3 regions of the Sphaerimonospora cavernae genome follow, and region 1 is predicted to be linked to each of the others. Evidence: riboswitches for the same ligand, from Rfam matches in the RefSeq annotation. Region 1 holds a riboswitch; each other region holds the start of a gene.

What was found. Region 1 has a riboswitch for cobalamin ahead of metE (5-methyltetrahydropteroyltriglutamate--homocysteine S-methyltransferase). Riboswitches for the same ligand answer to the same signal wherever they lie in the genome.
Region 2: another riboswitch for cobalamin. It lies ahead of ACFHYQ_RS27050 (cobyric acid synthase); the one in region 1 lies ahead of metE (5-methyltetrahydropteroyltriglutamate--homocysteine S-methyltransferase).
Region 3: another riboswitch for cobalamin. It lies ahead of ACFHYQ_RS01495 (CbtB domain-containing protein); the one in region 1 lies ahead of metE (5-methyltetrahydropteroyltriglutamate--homocysteine S-methyltransferase).

What each region holds. Positions count from the first base shown of each region.
Region 1 is NZ_JBHMQT010000063.1:1,243-4,466, forward strand. It holds gene ACFHYQ_RS27225 (amidohydrolase) at 1-111, shown strand, start outside; gene ACFHYQ_RS27230 (LuxR C-terminal-related transcriptional regulator) at 216-1,199, shown strand; cobalamin riboswitch at 1,236-1,444, shown strand; gene metE (5-methyltetrahydropteroyltriglutamate--homocysteine S-methyltransferase) at 1,578-3,224, shown strand, end outside.
Region 2 is NZ_JBHMQT010000059.1:198,972-202,195, forward strand. It holds gene cobN (cobaltochelatase subunit CobN) at 1-201, opposite strand, end outside; gene ACFHYQ_RS27050 (cobyric acid synthase) at 198-1,772, opposite strand; cobalamin riboswitch at 1,884-2,007, opposite strand; gene ACFHYQ_RS27055 (hypothetical protein) at 2,150-2,701, opposite strand; gene ACFHYQ_RS27060 (hypothetical protein) at 2,885-3,224, opposite strand, start outside.
Region 3 is NZ_JBHMQT010000003.1:219,552-222,775, reverse strand. It holds gene ACFHYQ_RS01510 (DUF6343 family protein) at 1-37, opposite strand, end outside; gene ACFHYQ_RS01505 (histidine phosphatase family protein) at 216-794, shown strand; gene ACFHYQ_RS01500 (CbtA family protein) at 916-1,659, opposite strand; gene ACFHYQ_RS01495 (CbtB domain-containing protein) at 1,676-1,849, opposite strand; cobalamin riboswitch at 1,917-2,118, opposite strand; gene ACFHYQ_RS01490 (ribonucleotide-diphosphate reductase subunit beta) at 2,176-3,195, opposite strand.

The sequences.
Region 1 (3,224 bases):
GTCAATCACTCGCCTCAGTTCGCCCCCGACCTCCGCACAGCACTGCCGACCGGCATCACGGCGATGAGCGGAGCCGCGCTGGACGCTCTGGCCGCACGGTCAACAGGTTGAGATTTCCCCATCGCCGGGCGGACGAAGATCCTTGTGGCCACGCACACCTTTCGCAAAACTCGTCATTACGATCAAGACGAGGCGGCTGGCGAGAGGACACGGGGTTGCTGGAATCACTCGGGCTCGACAAGCTGACGGAAAAGGTCTACAGGCTGCTGCTCACCCGGCATGATCTGGACGTCGATGAGATCGCCCAGACGCTCGACGTCGAAATCGACCGGGTCAGAGCGGCCCTCGACCATCTGGCCGAGCTCGCGCTGCTGCGTCCCTCATGGGACTTACCAGGCGGATTCCGCCCGGTAAGCCCCGAGGCGGGGTTGCAGACCCTGCTGCAGCAGCGTCAGGCCGAACTCGCCCGCCAGCAGCAGCAGATCGCCCAGGCTCAGTCGACCATCGCGGATCTGATCGACGAATACGCCAACCACCGCCTGGGCTCCCAGACATCGAGCATCGGCACGTTGATCGGCATGGATGCGATCCAGGCGCGCATCGAGGAGCTCTCGGTGAGCGCCCGGATCGAAATCGTCAGTTTCATGTCCCACCGCGCCCACGACCCTCGCGCGCTGGAAATCGCCAAACCGCTGGATCTGCGGGTGCTCGGCAACGGGGTGGCCATGCGCTCGGTCTTCTTGGAAAGCGCCCGTCACGATCCGTCGACCATGGCGTACGCCCAGTGGCTGGCCGAGAACGGCGCTGAGATCCGGACCGCCCCTACGCTCCCGGTACGCATGACGATCTATGATCGCATCACCGCCCTGCTGCCGCTGGAGGCCGCCAACCCACGCAAGGGCGTCGTCCAGGTTTTCGACACCGGTGTCCTCACCGCAGTCCTCTCCCTGTTCGAGACGATCTGGGACGCGGCCACGCCGATCGGGACCCCTCCGCCCCGCGACGACGCCGGGCTTTCTCCGCGCGAGCGTCAACTGCTGAAGCTCCTCGCGGCGGGCTTCACCGACGAGGGAGCGGGCCGCCAGATGGGCCTGTCACAGCGCACCGTCCGCCGCATGATGGCCGACATCATGGAACAACTGGGCGCCCGAAGCCGCTTCGAGGCCGGGCTGCGGGCAGCGGAACGCGGCTGGCTCTGACCGATCTTTCAAGTTGGCGGGAGGGGCAACACGACCTAGGCTGGGTGCCGCAGTTGGTTCGCCCTGTCCGCCAGACAGGCGCGTCGTAAGAGGGAACCCGGTGCGATTCCGGGGCTGCCCCGCAGCGGTGAGTGGGAACGACCGCCGTCACACGCACTGGATCGGAAGATCCGGGAAGCGACGGCCAGTAGGAACGAGCGCGACGCCCACGAGTCCGAAGACCTGCCACTGCCCGTACGCGACCTGCGTGCGGTGACGTCGACGGCCTCGAGGGCGGGCCCGGCGAGACCAGGCGGACGCACCGCGTTTCCGCTCATCGGTCGCGCCTTCGCACCCCGGGATCGCCGAGGTCTTCCGTGACTCGCGAAGGAGAGTTTCGTGACCGACGCCCCCACCACCTCGCTCGGCACGGTGTACGGCTATCCGCGACAGGGGCCGGACCGCGAGCTGAAGAGAGCGGTCGAAGGTTACTGGGCCGGCCGGGTGAGCGCCGACGAGCTGCGCACAACCGCCGAAGGACTGCGCCGCGGCGTCTGGCGGCAACTGACGGACGCGGGCCTCGGCGAGGTGCCCTGTGGTGACTTCTCGCTGTACGACCACGTGCTGGACACCACGGTCATGGTCGGCGCCGTCCCCGAGCGCCACCGCCCCGCCGTCGCGGCGAACCAGCTCGACGGCTACTTCGCCATGGCACGCGGCACCCAGGACGTCGCCCCGCTGGAGATGACCAAGTGGTTCGACACCAACTACCACTATCTGGTGCCGGAGCTGGGGCCGGATACCGTGTTCACCGCCGACCCCGCGAAGCCTCTCGGCGAGCTGCGAGAAGCCCTCGAGCTCGGGCTCAACCCGCGCCCCGTGCTCGTCGGACCGGTGACCTATCTGCTGCTCGCCAAGCCCGCGCCCGGTGCCGATCCGGGCTTCGAGCCGCTCACGCTGCTGGATCGGCTGCTGCCCGTCTACGCCGACGTACTCGCGGCGCTGAGAGCGGCGGGCGCCGAGTGGGTGCAGCTCGATGAACCCGCCCTGGTCCAGGACCGGTCGCGGGCCGTCCTGGACGCGGTCGCGGCCGCCTACCGGCGCCTCGGCTCGCTCGAGCACCGGCCGAAGATCCTCGTCGCCGGTTACTTCGGCCGGCTCGGCGAGGCGCTGCCGGTGCTGGCGCAGGCGCCGATCGAGGGGCTCGGGCTCGACTTCACCGGCCCCGCCGCCGCCAATCTGGACGATCTCGCCCGGGTCGGCGGGGTGCTCGGCAAACGCCTGGTGGCCGGTGTCGTGGACGGCCGCAACGTCTGGATCAACGACCTGGGGAAGTCGCTGTCCACGCTGGCCACCCTCCTCGGCCTGGCCGGGCAGGTCGATGTCGCCGCATCCTGTTCGCTGCTGCACGTCCCGCTGGACGTCGCCGCCGAGACCGGGATCAACCCCGAGATCACCCCATGGCTCGCCTTCGCCCGGCAGAAGACCGCGGAGATCGTCACGCTCACCCGGGGTCTGACGCGGGGCACCCGGGCCATCGCCGGCCATCTCGCCGACAATCGGGCCGCCCTGGAGTCCCGGGCGGTCTCCACCCTGATCCGTGATCCGGCCGTACGCGCCCGCGCGGCGGCCGTGACCCCGCAGGACGCCCGGCGCGCCCAGCCGTACCCGGAGCGGGCGCGGACGCAACGCGCCCGGCTGGACCTGCCGCCGGTGCCGACCACCACCATCGGTTCCTTCCCACAGACCGCCGAGTTGCGGGCCGCCCGCGCCGACCTGCTGTCGGGGCGCATCGGCCAGGAGGCCTACGACGAGCGGATCGCGGCCGAGATCCGCGAGGTCCTCGCCTTCCAGGAGAAGGCCGGCCTGGACGTCCTGGTCCACGGTGAGCCCGAGCGGAGCGACATGGTCCAATACTTCGCCGAACAGCTCGACGGGTACGTCGCCACCCGGCACGGCTGGGTGCAGTCCTACGGCACCCGCTACGTCCGGCCACCGATCCTGGCCGGGGACATCTCCCGTCCCGAGCCGATGACCCTGCGCTGG
Region 2 (3,224 bases), on a different contig from region 1:
GCGGCGCCCGCCGAGCAGCCGGACCACGACGGCATCCACGGCGTCCGTCCCGTCCGCTCCGTTCACCAGGGCCGGGACGTCCTCGGCCGATATCCGCGCGGGGTTGGCGACCCGCCAGCCGGCCCCGCTTCGCGGATCGTCCCCGCTCCGCAGCGCGGCGAGCAGCTCGGTGTCGGCCGTCGACAGCAGCAGCATGGTCATGACCGGGCGGCCTCCCCATCGGTGTGCGGTGTCAAAATCACGGGAGCCGGGCCCGTACGGGCCCGATCAACGGGAGCGAGGCCGACGGCGGGCAGGCCGGCGGGGACGCCGCGCTCGATCAGCCGCCACACCGCGTCGGTGTCCAGGTGCTCCTCGACCAGGTCGCCGAGGGCGTCGAGGCGGGCCTCGCGGCGCTCGGCGAACGAGCCTGTGCCGGGCCGCCAGTCGCGTCCCGCGGCAGCGGCCACCTCGGCCAGGAACGCCCGCCGGAACCCGTCGCGCTCGAAGATCCCGTGCCAGGTCGTCCCCCACACCTGCCCGCTGCGGCAGCCGTCGAGGAACGGCTCACCGCCGTCGACGATGACCCGGCCGTGATGGATCTGATAGCCCGACACCTCGTGACCGCGCCACCGGCCGACCGGTGACGCCAGCACCTTGGCCGGGCTGTAGTCGGTGCGCACCGGCAGCAGCCCGAGGCCGGGCGCGTGGCCCTCCCGGCTCTCCACGCCGTCGTCGTCGTGGATCGCGGCGCCGAGCATCTGCAGCCCGCCGCACACGCCGAGCACCGGCCGGCCGGCCGCGGCCCGGCGCCGCAGCTCCGCGTCGATGCCGCGTTCACGCAGCCAGGCCAGATCGGACAGGGTCGAGCGGGTGCCGGGCACGATGACGAGGTCGGCTTCGGCCATCTCGGCGGGCGTGGCGACCAGGCGCACGCCGACGCCGGGCTCGGCGGCCAGCGCGTCGGCGTCGGTGACGTTCGACATACGCGGGAGCCGTACGAGCGCGACCCGCAGGATGTCCCGGCCGACGGGAGGAGTCAGCAGTCCGGGTCTGCCGTCGAGATCGAGGGAGTCCTCCACGTCGAGCCAGAGCCCGGACCGCCAGGGCAGCACGCCGAGGCAGGCCCGCCCGGTGGTCTCGCGCAGCCAGTCCAGGCCGGGCCGCAGCAGCGCCGGGTCGCCGCGGAACTTGTTGACCACGAAACCCGCGATGTGCCGCTGGTCTTCCGGGTCCAGGACCGCCAGGGTGCCGGCGAAGTGCGCGAGCACCCCGCCGCGGTCGATGTCTCCGACGACCAGGACGGGCAGGTTCGCGGCGCGGGCCAGCCCCATGTTCGCGATGTCGCGGTCGCGCAGGTTGACCTCGGCCGGGCTGCCCGCGCCTTCGCAGATCACCACGTCGAACCGGCGGCGCAGGCCGTCCAGCGCGCCGACGGCGACGTCGAGCAGGGCGGGCTTGTGCCCTCGATAGGAGAGCGCGTCGACGTCCGCGTGCGGACGGCCGAGCACCACGACGTGGGAGTGCCGTTCCCCGGCCGGTTTGAGCAGCACGGGGTTCATCGCCGCCTCCGGCTCGACCCGGGCGGCGGCGGCCTGCATCGCCTGCGCCCGGCCGATTTCACCGCCGTCGGCGGTGACCACCGAGTTCAGCGACATGTTCTGCGCCTTGAACGGCGCGACCCGGACGCCTCGGCGGGCCAGCCACCGGCACAGCCCCGCGGTCAGGATGCTCTTGCCCGCGTCAGAGGTGGTGCCGGCGACGAGCAGCGAGCCGCCGCCGTGCCGCGGCACGTCAGGGGACGGGGCGCGAGACCGGCAGTGAGGTGCCTGCGCGCAGGCCTCGGCACGCCATGGCGTGTCCTCCCTGGGGGTCCGCGCCCCCGGTCGAAGGTCCGACGGCCGGAGTATCCTGGCTCCCGGATCGACGCTCTCCCCGGCCTTCCCGCCCGTGAGGGCAGTGGCCGCAGTTGAGGATCGCTCCCCGGTGACAGTGGCGGGACCGCGCCGGATTCACACCGGCTTCCTCCACGTCCGTCGCTTGCGGCTCGGAGCCTACACCACATGATCTCCGCCGCGCACCGGGAGGTAAGGAGATTGGAACCTGAAGGTGGGGGCGGGACCGTTCACGCAGGCCCGTGACCGGGCCGAGCGTGCCGACGGTGCGCCGGTCAGCCCATGTCCGGTGCTGCCGGGCCGGGTCCGGCCGGTTGCGGCGGCTGAGCAGGCTGTGGCGGTGCGGCCGCCAGCGCCTCGCCGAGCTGGGGCGGAAGCTTGGGCAGGTGCGGGAGCCGTGTTTTCCGCGATTTCCTCCGCTGTGCCTTCTTCGCGTACCGTAGGAATTTCTTGAGGTCCCGCGGCATGATGAAGACGATCCGCTGGATCACGTTGCAGATCTTGGCGCCCTTGCACTCGGCGGTCTGCGTGGTGGCCACCGGGACCTTCGGAGCGGCTGATTTTTTCTGCTTTTTCTGCTTTTTCTGCTTTTCTTCCTTATGTGATGACGCCTTCGAGGGGCGCCGATCGGATTCGCCGCCACGGCCGTCTTCGACGTTCCTCGGCGTGGGTCTCGGCGTATTCGTCGTCTGATGATGGTCGGGGTTCACGCCGGCGGAGACCGGGAGCGTGCTTCCGCCGACAAGTACGGCAGAAACGGACGCCCCGATCACGAGTAGCGTGGCGAGCGCTTTTCTGGGTGCTTTGCCGTACTGCTGACGCATCATTCGTTTTCGCCCCTGCGGGTTGGACGAGACCGGTAAGGCGCCCGGAGGTCCGGACGCCTTCGTCAGCGTACTTTGCGACGTGCCCCTGAGCCCGTTCGCGGTGATCCAGGGTCAGGTCATCGGTGTGTCATTTCCGTGGAAGTCGGCGTCGGGGTCCGTGGAGCGTCCAGAGAGCGTCCGTGGTCACCATTGGACCCAGAGCCGCTGGTTGACGTTGCACGTCTGCATCCGCTGGTTGCAGACGGCCGCCTGAAAGCTGGCAAGCCCGTTCACAGTGATCGCCGCCTGTTGGGCCGGTGATCCGCCGCTGGTGTTGGTGGCGCTGCCGGTGCCGACGCCGGTGCCAGAGCCGGCGCCACCTGCTCCGTTGCCCGAGACGGCGCCGGGAGCGGCGGGGTGCAGCACCATCGCGTTCGCGGCGACCGGCGAGGATGCCAGCGCTCCAGCAGCCGCGACCGCGAGCGTTGCGAGCGTGAGCCACCGCATGCCGAACCGCCCTCCGGCGAGCGGGACTCCCGCACTG
Region 3 (3,224 bases), on a different contig from region 1:
CGCTCCCGAGTCGGCTGCCTCCATGCGTTTTTCCCATGTCGTCCTCCCTTCCTTCCTCGCCCCCTACCCCGAACCGTTCGATGACGGACACGTGACCCTCACCGGTGGCGCGCCCGAGACGACCGGCTACTCTGCCCGCGTCGCTGATCGCACGGCTGGCCGGTCATCGCTTCCTCCGCCATGATCGGACTTGACGGAAGGGAGGTTCTGCTTTCGTGACCGCCAGAGTCATTCTCATCACGCACGCGGAGACCGCCGCCATGCTCACGGCCCGGTTTCCCGATGACGATTCCCTGACCACGCGGGGACGCGAAGCCGCGATCGCCGCATCCCGGGCGCTGCCGGCCATCGATGGCGGCTGTGCGGGCCCCGAGAGAAGCTGCATGCAAACGGCGACGGCCCTCGGCCTCGAGGTTGTCCCGGAACCGGAGCTGCGAGACCTCGACGTGGGGGATTGGCGCGGCCGACGACTCGAAGAGATCGAGGCCGAGCAACCGGCGGAGCTACTCAGTTGGTTGACCGACTCCCGGGCCGCGCCGCACGGCGGCGAGTCGATCTGTCAACTCATCGACCGGGTGGCCGAGTGGCTCGAGTCAGGTGCGGAAGGACGCTCTCGCATCGTGGTGGTCACACACCAGGCCGTCGTACGGGCCGCGGTCCTTCATGCGCTCGGCGCGCCGCCGTCCGTGTTCTGGCGGATCGACGCCCGCCCCCTCTCGCACACCCGGCTCTCCCGGCACGGTGGGCGCTGGCGGCTGACCGAGACGGGGCACCTCCTGGGCGTCGACGCCTGAACCGGTAGGGGCTCGACCGCGGCACCCGTCCGGGTCTGACGCCACCCCGCAGGGGGCGCCAGACCCGGAACGGCAGGACCGGGCTCATCGAACCAGCCGGGGCCTCATCACGCCGGCATGGTCAGACGGCTGCGGGAGCCGGACGTCTGGCCGCACCCGTGCCGGTGAACAACCGCTCGGCGAGGGGCCCGAACAGCAACCCCAGCGTTGCCCACGTGGTGGCCTGGATGGCCAGGGACGCCAACCGGAACCGCCACAGCACGTCGGCGGAGAAGTCCGCGGGGACCTCATCGATCGATGGCATCACCAGGTAGATGACCATGACGATGACGACGAAGACTCCGACTGCGGTGAGACCGGCGTTCCATCCGCCCAGCCGGGCTACCAGCCGCCGCCCGGCGTACCCGGCCAGGCCGGCCGCGAGCAGACTCAAAACGATCAGCGTGAAGTAGAGCCCCGTGCGAGCACCGATGGTGTCGGGGTCGCCCACCGCCGGTGGACTGGGAGGGTACTTGAGGAACGGGACGACGTACACGGTCACGAACCCGGCCAGTGCCACGAGGGCCGAGGTCACATAGGGTCGGTGGGAACCGATCCGGCCATGGGCGAGGGCGAAGGCGATCGAGAACAGACCGCCGAATGCCACGCCGAATACGGCGAGGGCAGTGATCAGGCCGAAGGTCTCCTGAACGGTGCGGGAGACGAGTTCCGGCTCGGATGCCTCGCCGGCGGCCGCGGCCTTGGCCTCCTCGAACGAAATGGCCAGGGCCACCTGGGGTTCACCGAGGAACCACGCGACGACATAGGCCAGTGCGGCGGCGGCCAGGCCGACGAGCATGCCGCGGATCAACAACGATCGCATCATCAGTGGCTCTCGATCGTCAGTGGCAGGGGAACCCGAGCAGGTGCCGCCCGTCGTGGACGAACTCGTGCACTGCTTCACCGCTGATGATGGAGACGGCCCCCTGCTCGGCCCCGACGAAGTAGATCAGGATGAGACCGAGCACCGCGGTGAACACCGCCCAGGGAACGATCTCACGCATCGGGATGCGCAACGAAACAGGCTGGGCTGAAGGAACGGCTACATTGGCCACGGTTTCTCCTCTCGGGGTCGCACGCCCCGACGATGGAGGACAACGGGTCAGTTTCCTGACTCCCGGGTCGACGCGCCTTCCGACCTTCCCGCTACTCAGCCGTGATCATTCTGAAAGGCGCTTACCGGTTACAGTGGCGGGACCGTCCTGGAATCACACCAGGTTCCTGCACACCGTTGCCTCTGTCTTGACTTGTCTCAATGAGATTCCCCTGTCCCGCCCGTCACGTCAAGCGGGACATAAGGGGCAGGGTGTCTGTTCGTTCCGCTGGACGGCGACGACCTGGGTCAGAAGTCGGCGTCGAAGCTGACCGTGCCGGTCACGCCTACCTGATATGCCGACACCCGCCGCTCGAAGAAGTTCGACAGCTCCTGGACGTCCTGCAACTCCATGAAGGCGAAGGGGTTCTTCGCCCCGTACAGCGGTGCGATGTCCAACTGGGCCAGCCGGCGATCGGCGACGTGCTCCAGGTAGGCCCGCATGTCGGCGATCGGCATGCCGGGCACTCCGCCGCCGAGCAGGTCCTCGGCGAACTGGACCTCGCATTCCACCGCCTCGGCGAGCATCTCGCGGACCTGGTCGGCCATTTCCTCGTCGAACAGCCCAGGCTCCTCCTGGCGGACCGTTTCCACCACGTCGAACGCGAAGGCCATGTGTACGGACTCGTCGCGGAACACCCAGTTGGTCCCCGAGGCGAGACCGTTGAGCAGGCCACGCGAGCGCAGGAAGTACACGTAGGCGAACGCCCCGTAGAAGAACAGGCCTTCGATGCACGCGGCGAAGCAGATCAGGTTGAGCAGGAAGGCCCGCCGGTCCTCCCGGGTGCGCAGCTCGCGCAGCTCGAAGATCGAGTCGATCCAGCGGAAACAGAAATCGGCCTTGCGCCGGATGGACGGGATGGTCTCGAACGCCGCGAACGCCGCGAACCGCTCATCCTCGTCGGGCACGTACGTGTCCAGCAGGTTCAGGTAGAACTGGACGTGGACAGCCTCCTCGAACAGCTGCCGGGACAGGTAGAGGCGGGCCTCGGGGGCGTTGATGTGCTGGTAGAGGTTGAGCACCAGATTGTTGGCCACGATCGTGTCACCGGTGGCGAAGAAGGCGACCAGGCGACTGACCAGGTGTCGTTCGGCGGGGGAGAGCCGATCCAGGTCCTTGAGGTCGGAGTGCAGGTCCACCTCCTCCACCGTCCAGGTGTTCTTGATCGCGTCCCGGAACCGGTCGAAGAAGTGCGGGTAGCGCATCGGCCGCAGGGTGAGGCTCATTCCCGGGTCGAGCAGCATCAGCGTCTCAGGGGCAGTGGTCATGACTCTCGCCTTTCGAGTAGTGCTTGGGG